DNA from 2 places in the Streptomyces shinuiensis genome. Region 2 is predicted to be linked to the other one. Evidence: riboswitches for the same ligand, from Rfam matches in the RefSeq annotation. Region 2 holds a riboswitch; the other holds the start of a gene.
What was found. A riboswitch is a leader RNA that binds a small molecule or an ion and turns the genes downstream of it on or off. The one in region 2 is predicted to bind cyclic di-AMP.
Positions count from the first base shown of each region.

Region 1: linked by a shared signal. The riboswitch ahead of ACGRHY_RS16985 (transglycosylase family protein) and the one ahead of ACGRHY_RS06220 (M23 family metallopeptidase) in region 2 are both predicted to bind cyclic di-AMP.

Region 1 covers NZ_JBIHML010000001.1:3,713,777-3,718,334, forward strand. Annotated here, with positions in the region: gene ACGRHY_RS16970 (5-(carboxyamino)imidazole ribonucleotide synthase) at 1-293, shown strand, start outside; gene purE (5-(carboxyamino)imidazole ribonucleotide mutase) at 290-835, shown strand; gene ACGRHY_RS16980 (dipeptidase) at 837-2,033, shown strand; cyclic di-AMP (ydaO/yuaA leader) riboswitch at 2,318-2,528, shown strand; gene ACGRHY_RS16985 (transglycosylase family protein) at 2,533-3,852, shown strand; gene ACGRHY_RS16990 (CGNR zinc finger domain-containing protein) at 4,139-4,318, shown strand; gene ACGRHY_RS16995 (UDP-glucose dehydrogenase family protein) at 4,362-4,558, opposite strand, start outside.
Region 2 covers NZ_JBIHML010000001.1:1,424,170-1,428,727, reverse strand. Annotated here, with positions in the region: gene ACGRHY_RS06230 (M16 family metallopeptidase) at 1-164, shown strand, start outside; gene ACGRHY_RS06225 (M16 family metallopeptidase) at 194-1,564, shown strand; cyclic di-AMP (ydaO/yuaA leader) riboswitch at 1,772-1,944, shown strand; gene ACGRHY_RS06220 (M23 family metallopeptidase) at 1,958-2,845, shown strand; gene ACGRHY_RS06215 (GntR family transcriptional regulator) at 3,038-3,742, shown strand; gene ACGRHY_RS06210 (HPr family phosphocarrier protein) at 3,946-4,227, opposite strand; gene ACGRHY_RS06205 (bifunctional acetate--CoA ligase family protein/GNAT family N-acetyltransferase) at 4,440-4,558, shown strand, end outside.

The DNA.
Region 1 (4,558 bases), 2.3 Mb from region 2:
CCCAGTTCGCCAACCACCTGCGGGCCGTGCTCGACCTGCCGCTGGGCGACCCGCGCCCCCGCGCGGCGTGGACGGTGATGGCCAACGTGCTCGGCGGCGACTACCCCGACATGTACCAGGGCTATCTGCACTGCATGGCCCGCGATCCGCGGCTGAAGATCCACATGTACGGCAAGGACGTGAAGCCCGGCCGCAAGGTCGGCCACGTCAACACCTACGGCGACGACCTGGCGGACGTACGCGAGCGCGCCGCCCACGCCGCCGCCTATCTGCGAGGGACCATCACCGAATGAGCAACGCCCCCAGCCCCGCCCCCGCCGTGGGGATCGTCATGGGATCCGACTCGGACTGGCCCGTCATGGAGGCCGCGGCCGAGGCCCTGGACGAGTTCGAGATCCCCTACGAGGTCGACGTCGTCTCCGCCCACCGCATGCCGCACGAGATGATCGCCTACGGCGACGAGGCGGCCGGGCGCGGACTGAAGGCGGTCATCGCGGGTGCCGGGGGAGCGGCCCACCTGCCGGGCATGCTCGCCTCCGTCACCCCGCTGCCGGTGATCGGCGTCCCCGTGCCGCTGCGGCACCTGGACGGCATGGATTCCCTGCTGTCCATCGTCCAGATGCCCGCCGGGGTCCCGGTGGCCACGGTCTCGGTCGGCGGCGCGCGCAACGCGGGCCTGCTGGCGGTCCGCATCCTGGCGGCCCATGACGAGGAGCTGCGCGAGCGCATGGAGCGGTTCCAGGCTGAGCTGAAGGACCAGGCGCGGGAGAAGGGGAGGCGGCTGCGGAGCAAGGTCGCCGCGGGCGGCGCCGGCTTCGGCTTCGGGGGCAGGTGAGATGGGTCACTCCGCCGAGCTGCTGGCACGGGCCAGGGCGCTGCTGGAGGCCCATCCCGTCGCCGACGGCCACAACGACCTGCCGTGGGCGCTGCGCGAGCAGGTGGCGTACGACCTCGACCGGCGCGACATCGCCGGCGACCAGTCGGCCCATCTGCACACCGACATCCCGCGGCTGCGCGCGGGCGGGGTGGGCGCGCAGTTCTGGTCGGTCTACGTGCGCACCGACCTGACCGGCGACACCGCCGTCAGCGCCTGCCTGGAGCAGATCGACGTGGTGCGGCGGCTGGCCGACCGCCATCCGGCCGACCTCAGGCCCGCCCTCACCGCCGACGACATGGAGGCGGCCCGCGCCGAGGGCCGCATCGCCTCCCTGATGGGCGCCGAGGGCGGCCACTCCATCAACAACTCCCTGGCCACGCTGCGCGCCCTGTACCGGCTGGGCGTGCGCTACATGACGCTCACCCACAACGACACCATCGACTGGGCGGACTCGGCCACCGACGCCCCGCGCCACGACGGCCTGACCCGCTTCGGCGAGGAGGTCGTGCGGGAGATGAACCGGCTGGGGATGCTGGTGGACCTCTCCCATGTGGCGCCCGCCACCATGCGCGACGCCCTGCGCGTGACGACGGCGCCGGTGGTCTTCTCGCACTCCTCGGCCCGCGCGGTGTGCGACCACCCGCGCAACGTCCCCGACGACGTGCTGGAGCGGCTTCCGGTCAACGGCGGTGTGGCGATGGCCACATTCGTGCCGAAGTTCGTGCTGCCCGCCGCCGTCGCCTGGACCGAGGCCGCCGACGAGAACATGCGCGCCCACGGCCTTCACCCCCTGGACGGCACCGAGAGGGGCCTGGCGGTCCAGCGCGCCTACGAGGAGGCCAACCCGCGTCCGGTCGCCACGGCGGCGACGGTCGCCGACCATCTGGACCACATGCGCGAGGTCGCGGGCATCGACCACATCGGCATCGGCGGCGACTTCGACGGCACGGCCTTCACCCCGTCCGATCTGAGTGATGTGTCCGGATACCCGCATCTGGTGGCCGAGTTGCTGGACCGCCGCTGGTCCGAGGCCGACCTCGCCAAGCTCACCTGGGGGAACGCGGTGCGCGTGCTGCGTGACGCGGAGGCGGTCGCCCGCCACGAGCGGACCGGGCGCGGTCCGTCCATCGCCACCATCGGACAGCTCGACGGGTAGCTCCTTGACCTCCTCGTGATTCAACTCACGAGCCGGCCCTCCCCGGCGCGTCGCTCTGCGTGCCGGAGGAGGGCCTTCTGTGTCATCGGCCCTGGCAGGGGAGGAGAGTGACGCAGCGTCAGAGTCGGACTCCGCCACTCTTCGAGAGGTGAACGCAGCGGACGGTGACGATCGGACGATCATCAAAGCCTTCGAAACGGGCGTCCTGTGACCCATCGGCTTGTATCGGCGGAAACGATGTGTCTACCGTTCTGGCCGTGCCGTACGAATGTGCGGCGGCCCGCTGTCGAACGCCGAATCCTGTCAACGGCGGCGGGCTGGACCATCCACACCACCCGATGGCAGGAGCGGGGGACCCAAGGTAAGTCGCCGTCCCGGGTTCATACGGGACGGCTTGGGGTGAAGCCATGCCGCGGCACACGCCGCGGCGCACATGGCCGGGCAACTCCAGCCCGAACCCGACAGCTCACCTCGCAGGCGTAGGAGAAGGAGCACATCTATGTCCGCACGCGGACGTCACCGTCGTATGCGCAACAGCCGTCTCACCCGCCTGTCGCTGGCCATCTCCGTGGGCGGCGCCGGCATGGCCCTTCCCCTGGTGACCGCCGGCGGGGCCAACGCCGCCTCCGTCGAGACCTGGGACAAGGTCGCCCAGTGCGAGAGCACGGGCAACTGGTCCATCAACACCGGCAACGGCTTCTACGGCGGCCTGCAGTTCACGCAGAGCACCTGGGCTGCCTTCGGCGGCACCCAGTACGCGCCGCGTGCCGACCTCGCCACCAAGGACCAGCAGATCGCCGTCGCCGAGAAGGTGCTGGCGGGACAGGGCCCGGGCGCCTGGCCCGTGTGCTCGGTCAAGGCCGGTCTGACCAAGGGCGGTCCCGCCCCGGCCGTCTCCCCCGGCGGCCAGAGCAACCCGACCGAGCAGAAGGAGCAGGCTCCGGCGGCCGCTCCGAAGGCCGAGGCCGAGCCCGAGGCCGAGTCGAAGCAGCAGAAGAGCGAGCCCGAGGCCGCGCCGCAGCGCACGGACCGCGGTGAGCGCGCCCACAGCCACAGCCACAGCCACGACCACGGCGCGGGCAAGGGCACCTCCTACGAGGTCGTCGGCGGCGACACCCTCTTCAAGATCGCCGACGCCCAGGGTGTCCAGGGCGGCTGGGAGCGCATCTACGAGGACAACCGCCAGGCCATCGGCGACAACCCGAACCTGATCTTCCCGGGCCAGGAGCTCACCCTGGGTGGCGCCACCACCCAGCAGAAGGCCGCGGCCAAGCCCGAGGCCAAGGCCAAGCCCGAGGCCGAGGCCAAGCCCGAGGCCAAGGCCAAGCCCGAGGTCAAGCAGGCTCCGAAGGCCGAGAAGGCCGAGGCCGTGCAGCAGTCGGCCGAGCGCGCCGACCGCAGCGACCGCGGCGCGGTCACCGGCTACGCCGCCCCGGTGAACGCCGCCCCGTCCGGCTCCTACAAGGCCTCGGGTGCCCGTTGGTCCAACGGTCACACCGGTGAGGACTTCGCCGCCGCCTCCGGCACCCCGGTGAAGGCCGTCACCAACGGCACCGTGGTCTCCGCCGGCTGGGGCGGGGCCTACGGCAACCAGATCGTCATCCGCCACGAGGACGGCCGGTACAGCCAGTACGGCCACCTGTCCTCGCTGTCGGTCAGCGCCGGCCAGACGGTCAGCGCCGGCCAGCAGATCGGCGCCGTCGGTTCCACCGGCAACAGCACCGGTCCGCACCTGCACTTCGAGATCCGTACCGCCCCCGGCTACGGCTCGGACATCAACCCGCTGGCCTACCTGCGGGCCAACGGCGTCAGCATCTGAGGGGCCTGACCCTCACCGACCCGGTCACCAGGGTCCGGCCTCCGGGCCGGACCCGGGCCCGGAGCCGGCCATGAGGCGGGCGGGGCAGAGGTGTGCGAACACCTCTGCCCCGCCCGCCTCTTCTTCGTGCCCTCGCGGGCGGCCGCGTCCAACTCCCCGCGGGGACGCAGAAGTCGAGGTGGAGCCGCTGTGACCGCTCGGCGCTGGGCCACTGCGGCGGCACGTACCCGCGCGTCTCCCGGAAGGCGAACGTCCGGCCCTCGAGGGCGCCCGAGCCGAACGTCACATCCACCCGCCTGCCCTCGACCCCGGCCTTCCCGCCCGGCAGCCGTGCGAGGCGCACGACTGCCGCCTGGCGTACTGCGACAGGAGCCGGGCCGGCCGCAGACGCCGGTGCACCATGGCCGTCTGCGGCAGCGGGGCGAAGACGCGGACCCGCCGCGCACGGCGGTCCTCCGCGGAGTGAGCCGGCCGCCCGCGAGGGCACGCGGGGCCCACAAGGTGGGGCCCTACGCCGCCGGCCGGCCCAGCGCGCGGAAGGACCAGCCCGCCTTGCGCCACAGGGCCGGATCGAGGGTGTTGCGGCCGTCCAGGATGCGCTTGTGCGCCACGGCCTGGCCCAGCACCTCCGGGTCGAGTTCCCGGAACTCGCGCCACTCCGTCAGGTGCAGCACCACGTCCGCCCCGCGCACCGCGTCCGGCGCGC
Region 2 (4,558 bases):
GCGAGGTGGCCGCGGCCCGGCTGCGCCCCGACAACCGCGCGGTGCTGATCTACGAGCCCACCCAGGCGACCGCCCCCGACACCGCGGCCGACGTCTCCGAGGGCGCCACCGTCTCCGGAACCGGTACCGCCGCCGACACCCACGATCAGGAGGCCGCCCAGTGAGCGACGCCACGGCCCAGAACGGAATGTCGATGGAGTTCCACCCCCAGCCCCGCGGCGGCGAGCCCAGGCCGTGGGCGTTCCCCGCCCCCGAGCGCGGTGAGCTGCCCAACGGGCTGACCGTGCTGCGCTGCCACCGTCCCGGCCAGAAGGTCGTGGCCGTCGAGGTCGACCTCGTCGCGCCGCTGGAGGCCGAGCCCCGCGACCGGGAGGGCGTGGCCGGGATCATGGCCCGGGCGCTGAGCGAGGGCACCGACCGGCACACCGCCGAGGAGTTCGCCGCCGAGCTGGAGCGTTGCGGTGCCACCCTGGACGCGCACGCCGACCACCCCGGCGTACGGGTCTCCCTGGAGGTCCCGGCCTCCCGGCTGGCCAGGGCGCTGGGTCTGCTCGCCGACGCGCTGCGCGCCCCCGCCTTCCCCGAGGGCGAGGTCGAGAGGCTGGTGCGCAACCGTCTGGACGAGATCCCGCACGAGCTGGCCAACCCCGCCCGCCGGGCGGCCATCGCGCTGTCGAAGGAGCTGTTCCCGGCCGACTCCCGGCTCTCGCGTCCCCGGCAGGGAGCCGAGGAGACCATCAGGAACATCGACGCCGAGGCGGTGCGCGCCTTCTACGCGGAGCACGTGCGGCCCTCGACGGCCACGGCCGTGGTGGTCGGCGACTTCACCGGGGTGGACCTGGACAAGGCGCTGGCCGAGACCCTCGGCGACTGGAAGGGCGCGGCCGCCGGGCCCCGGCCGGTCCCGCCGATCACCGCGGACGACACCGGCCGGGTGGTCGTCGTGGACCGGCCCGGAGCGGTGCAGACCCAGCTGCTCATCGGCCGGGTCGGCCCCGACCGGCACGACCGGGTCTGGCCCGCCCAGGTGCTGGGCACGTACTGCCTGGGCGGCACGCTCACCTCCCGCCTGGACAGGGTGCTGCGCGAGGAGAAGGGCTACACCTACGGCGTGCGGGCCTTCGCCCAGGTGCTGCGTTCCTCGCCCGAGGGTGCCGGCGCCTCGATGCTGGCGATCAACGGCTCGGTGGCCACCGATGTGACGGGTCCCGCGCTGGAGGACCTGTGGCGCGTGCTGCGCACCCTGGCGGAGGAGGGCCTCACCGACGCCGAGCGTGACACGGCCGTGCAGAACCTGGTGGGGGTGGCCCCGCTGCGTTACGAGACGGCGGCGGCCGTCGCAGGCACCCTCGCAGACCAGGTGGAGCAGCACCTTCCCGATGACTACCAGGCGAAGCTGTACGCCCGCCTCGCCGAGACCGGCACCGTGGAGGCGACGGCGGCGGCCGTGGCCGCCTTCCCCGCGGACCGTCTGGTGACGGTGCTGGTGGGAGACGCGTCCCAGATCGCCGACACGGTGCGCGACCTGGGAATCGGAGAGGTGACCGTCGTCACCGACCAGTGACCCCCGGCCGCCTCGCGGCGGCTGCGCAGCGGAAGGCCCTTGGTGGGATTGCCACACCAAGGGCCTTTCTTATGTCCGATTTTGGGCTATTCCAGTGGGCGGCCTGTGTGGCATGGCCTACAAAAGCCGCTATCTGCTTGCTCGCTCAAATTTGTCCGTTTAGCGTCTGTCTCGCTGGCCGTCAGAAGTGACCGCGACCGCGGCCGACGGCAGTGATCGCCGAGTCCCCCGGACGGGGGAGCCGGGGACCCACCCTCCCGCCCATCCGCGCGGGAGTGGTCCTCTCCCGAGGCACCTGGGGTGAATCGGGCCGTGCGCCCGTAGGAGACCTTCCTGCTCCGAACCCGACAGCTAACCCGGTAGGCGAGAAGGAAGGAAAGGAGCACGCCACCCATGGCGTTCACCCGTGCCGCCGCGCAGCTCGCCGAGAAGCTGACCGGAAAGCTCACCGGGCTCACCGAGGACCTCACCGAGAAGCACCACCTCTCCAGCCGTTCCATGCGCACCCGCGCCGGCCTGGCCGGAGCCGCCGTCCTGACCGTCACCGGCGTGGTCGGCGCCGCCGCCACTCCCGCGATCGCCGCTCCGGGCGAGGGCTCGGGGACCTACGCCCTGGGCTTCGTCCAGGCCATGGCCGTCGGCGACACGATCGCCGACGACGTCAGGGCCCAGGCCCGGGCCCAGCAGCGCGTCGCCGACGCCGCCGAGGAGAGGGCCGCCGAGGAGAGGGCCGCCGAGAAGCGCGAGGTCGCCGAGGAGAGGGCCGCGAGGGCCGCCAAGGCCGTCCAGGAGCGCGAGGCCGCCCAGGAGCGCAGGGCCGCCGAGAAGCGCGCGAACGAGCGTGCCGACCGCTCCGCCGAGCGCCGTTCGGTCACCGGCTACGTCGACCCGGTCGCGGGCGTGGACACCACCACCGCCTACAAGCAGGCCGGCGCCTCCTGGTCCTCCGGCAAGCACAGCGGCATCGATTTCCCCGCCGGCACCGGCACTCCCGTGCGGTCCGTCGGTCCGGGCACCGTGGTGACGGTCGGCTGGGGCGGCGCGTACGGCAACCAGATCGTCATCCGCCATGACGACGGCAAGTACACCCAGTACGCCCACCTGTCCGCCACGAGGGTCTCGGCGGGCCAGAAGGTCGACGGCGGCCAGCGGATCGGCGCGGTCGGCTCCACCGGCAACAGCACCGGACCGCACCTGCACTTCGAGGCCCGCAACGGCGCCCACTACGGCTCGGACTTCAACCCGGTCACCTATCTGGCCGGCAAGGGTGTCGACGTCTGACGGACCCCGCCCCGCAGGGCACAGGGCAGCCGCGCCCGTCACGCACCGGCATCCGCCGCGCGACCCGTGAGGTCGCGCGGCAGATGTTTTCACGTCTGTTTTCCGGCGGGCATCGGAAAACGTGTTCCGGTGGAATACAGTTCGACTCTGCGGCACTTCGGGAAATATGGAGACGGCGGCGGAGGTCGGCCCATGCGCATTTCCGCGCACATGGTGTGCAGCGCGGTCCGTGACGACATCGTCTTCGGTGTTTTCCCGCCCGGGGCCCGGCTCACCGAGGAACTCCTCGCCAGGCGTTACGGCGTTTCGCGCGTCCCGGTGCGAGAGGCTCTGCGGACCCTGGAGTCGGAGGGTTTCGTCGTCTCCCGCCGCCACGCGGGCGCCTGTGTCGCCCGGCCCACCGAGCAGGAGGCCGCCGACCTGCTCGACATACGCGCCCTGCTGGAGCCGCTGGGTACCGCGCGGGCCGCCCGGCGCCGCACCGAGGCGCAGCTGAGGGTCCTGCGCGGACTGGTCCGCCTGGGCCTGCAGCGGGCGGAGAGCGGCCGGCTGTCCGATCTGAGGGCCCTGGAGGACTGGTACCACGAGACGCTGGCCCGGGCGTCGGGCAGCCCCAGCCTGGCCTCGCTGCTCACACAGTTGCGCCGCAAGATCACCTGGGTGTACGCCGCGGAACCGCCGCTGCGCGCGGTCGCCGTGTGGCGTGAGCACGGCGCCGTCGTGGACGCCGTCGCGCGCGGCGACGCGGAACGGGCGCGCGCCCTGGCGAGCGAGCACGTGGAACGCTCCGTCGCGGTGCGCCGCGAGCAGCGGCCGGTGGCCGCGCGCGACAGCCGCCGGAAAGGCCCGGTGAGAAGAACGAAACACGGCGTAAACACGCCGTGTGAAAACCCGTAACAGGAACCCTGTACACAGGAGGGGAGTACACGGGGAATACGTGCCAGGAATAATCCGGATACGGGAAAGGCCGTGGGGGATGCTCGCCCCACAGCCTTTGCCGGTGGTTTTCCGCCGGTGATCTCCGTCGCGTTTCCGCGCCGGGCCCGTATCCAGTGCCGCATGCGGGCCCGGACGGCGGCCGGCTCGCCGGACCGTGCGGCTCAGACGGCTCCGGGCAGCTCGTCCAGTCCCTCGGAGACCAGCTTCGCCAGCCGGTCCAGGGCGATGTCGGCGTCATCGGCCGCGGAGGCCAGCACGACCTCCTGGCCGCCCTCCACCCCCAGTCCCAGTACCGAGAGCATCGAGGCGGCGTTGACCGGTTCGCCGTCCGGTCTGGCCACGGTGACGGGGACGCCCGAGGCGGTCGCGGCGCGGACGAAGACCGCGGCGGGGCGGGCGTGCAGGCCCTCGGGCCAGCCGACGGTGACACGGCGCTCTGCCATGGTGTTGCCCTTCGAATCGAAACGGGTCGGAGCGGATCGAGCCCGAACGGGCCGGACCGGGTCGGAACAGGCCGGACCGGCGCTGACCGGTTCGGGTCCGGCCGGGACCGGGCCGCATGTCCGGAGTCCAGCCCAGCTTCGCACAGGCGGACTCCCGGGAAGGGGAGCCGACACCTCCGCGATCCAGTGCCCCGGTGACTAGGCTGACCCCCATGCGGACGCCGAGCGAGCCTGCCTACCCCGCCCACTGGGAAGCCGACGTGGTGCTGCGCGACGGCGGCACGGCCCGGGTCCGCCCCATCACGCCCGACGACGCCGAGCGCCTGGTCAG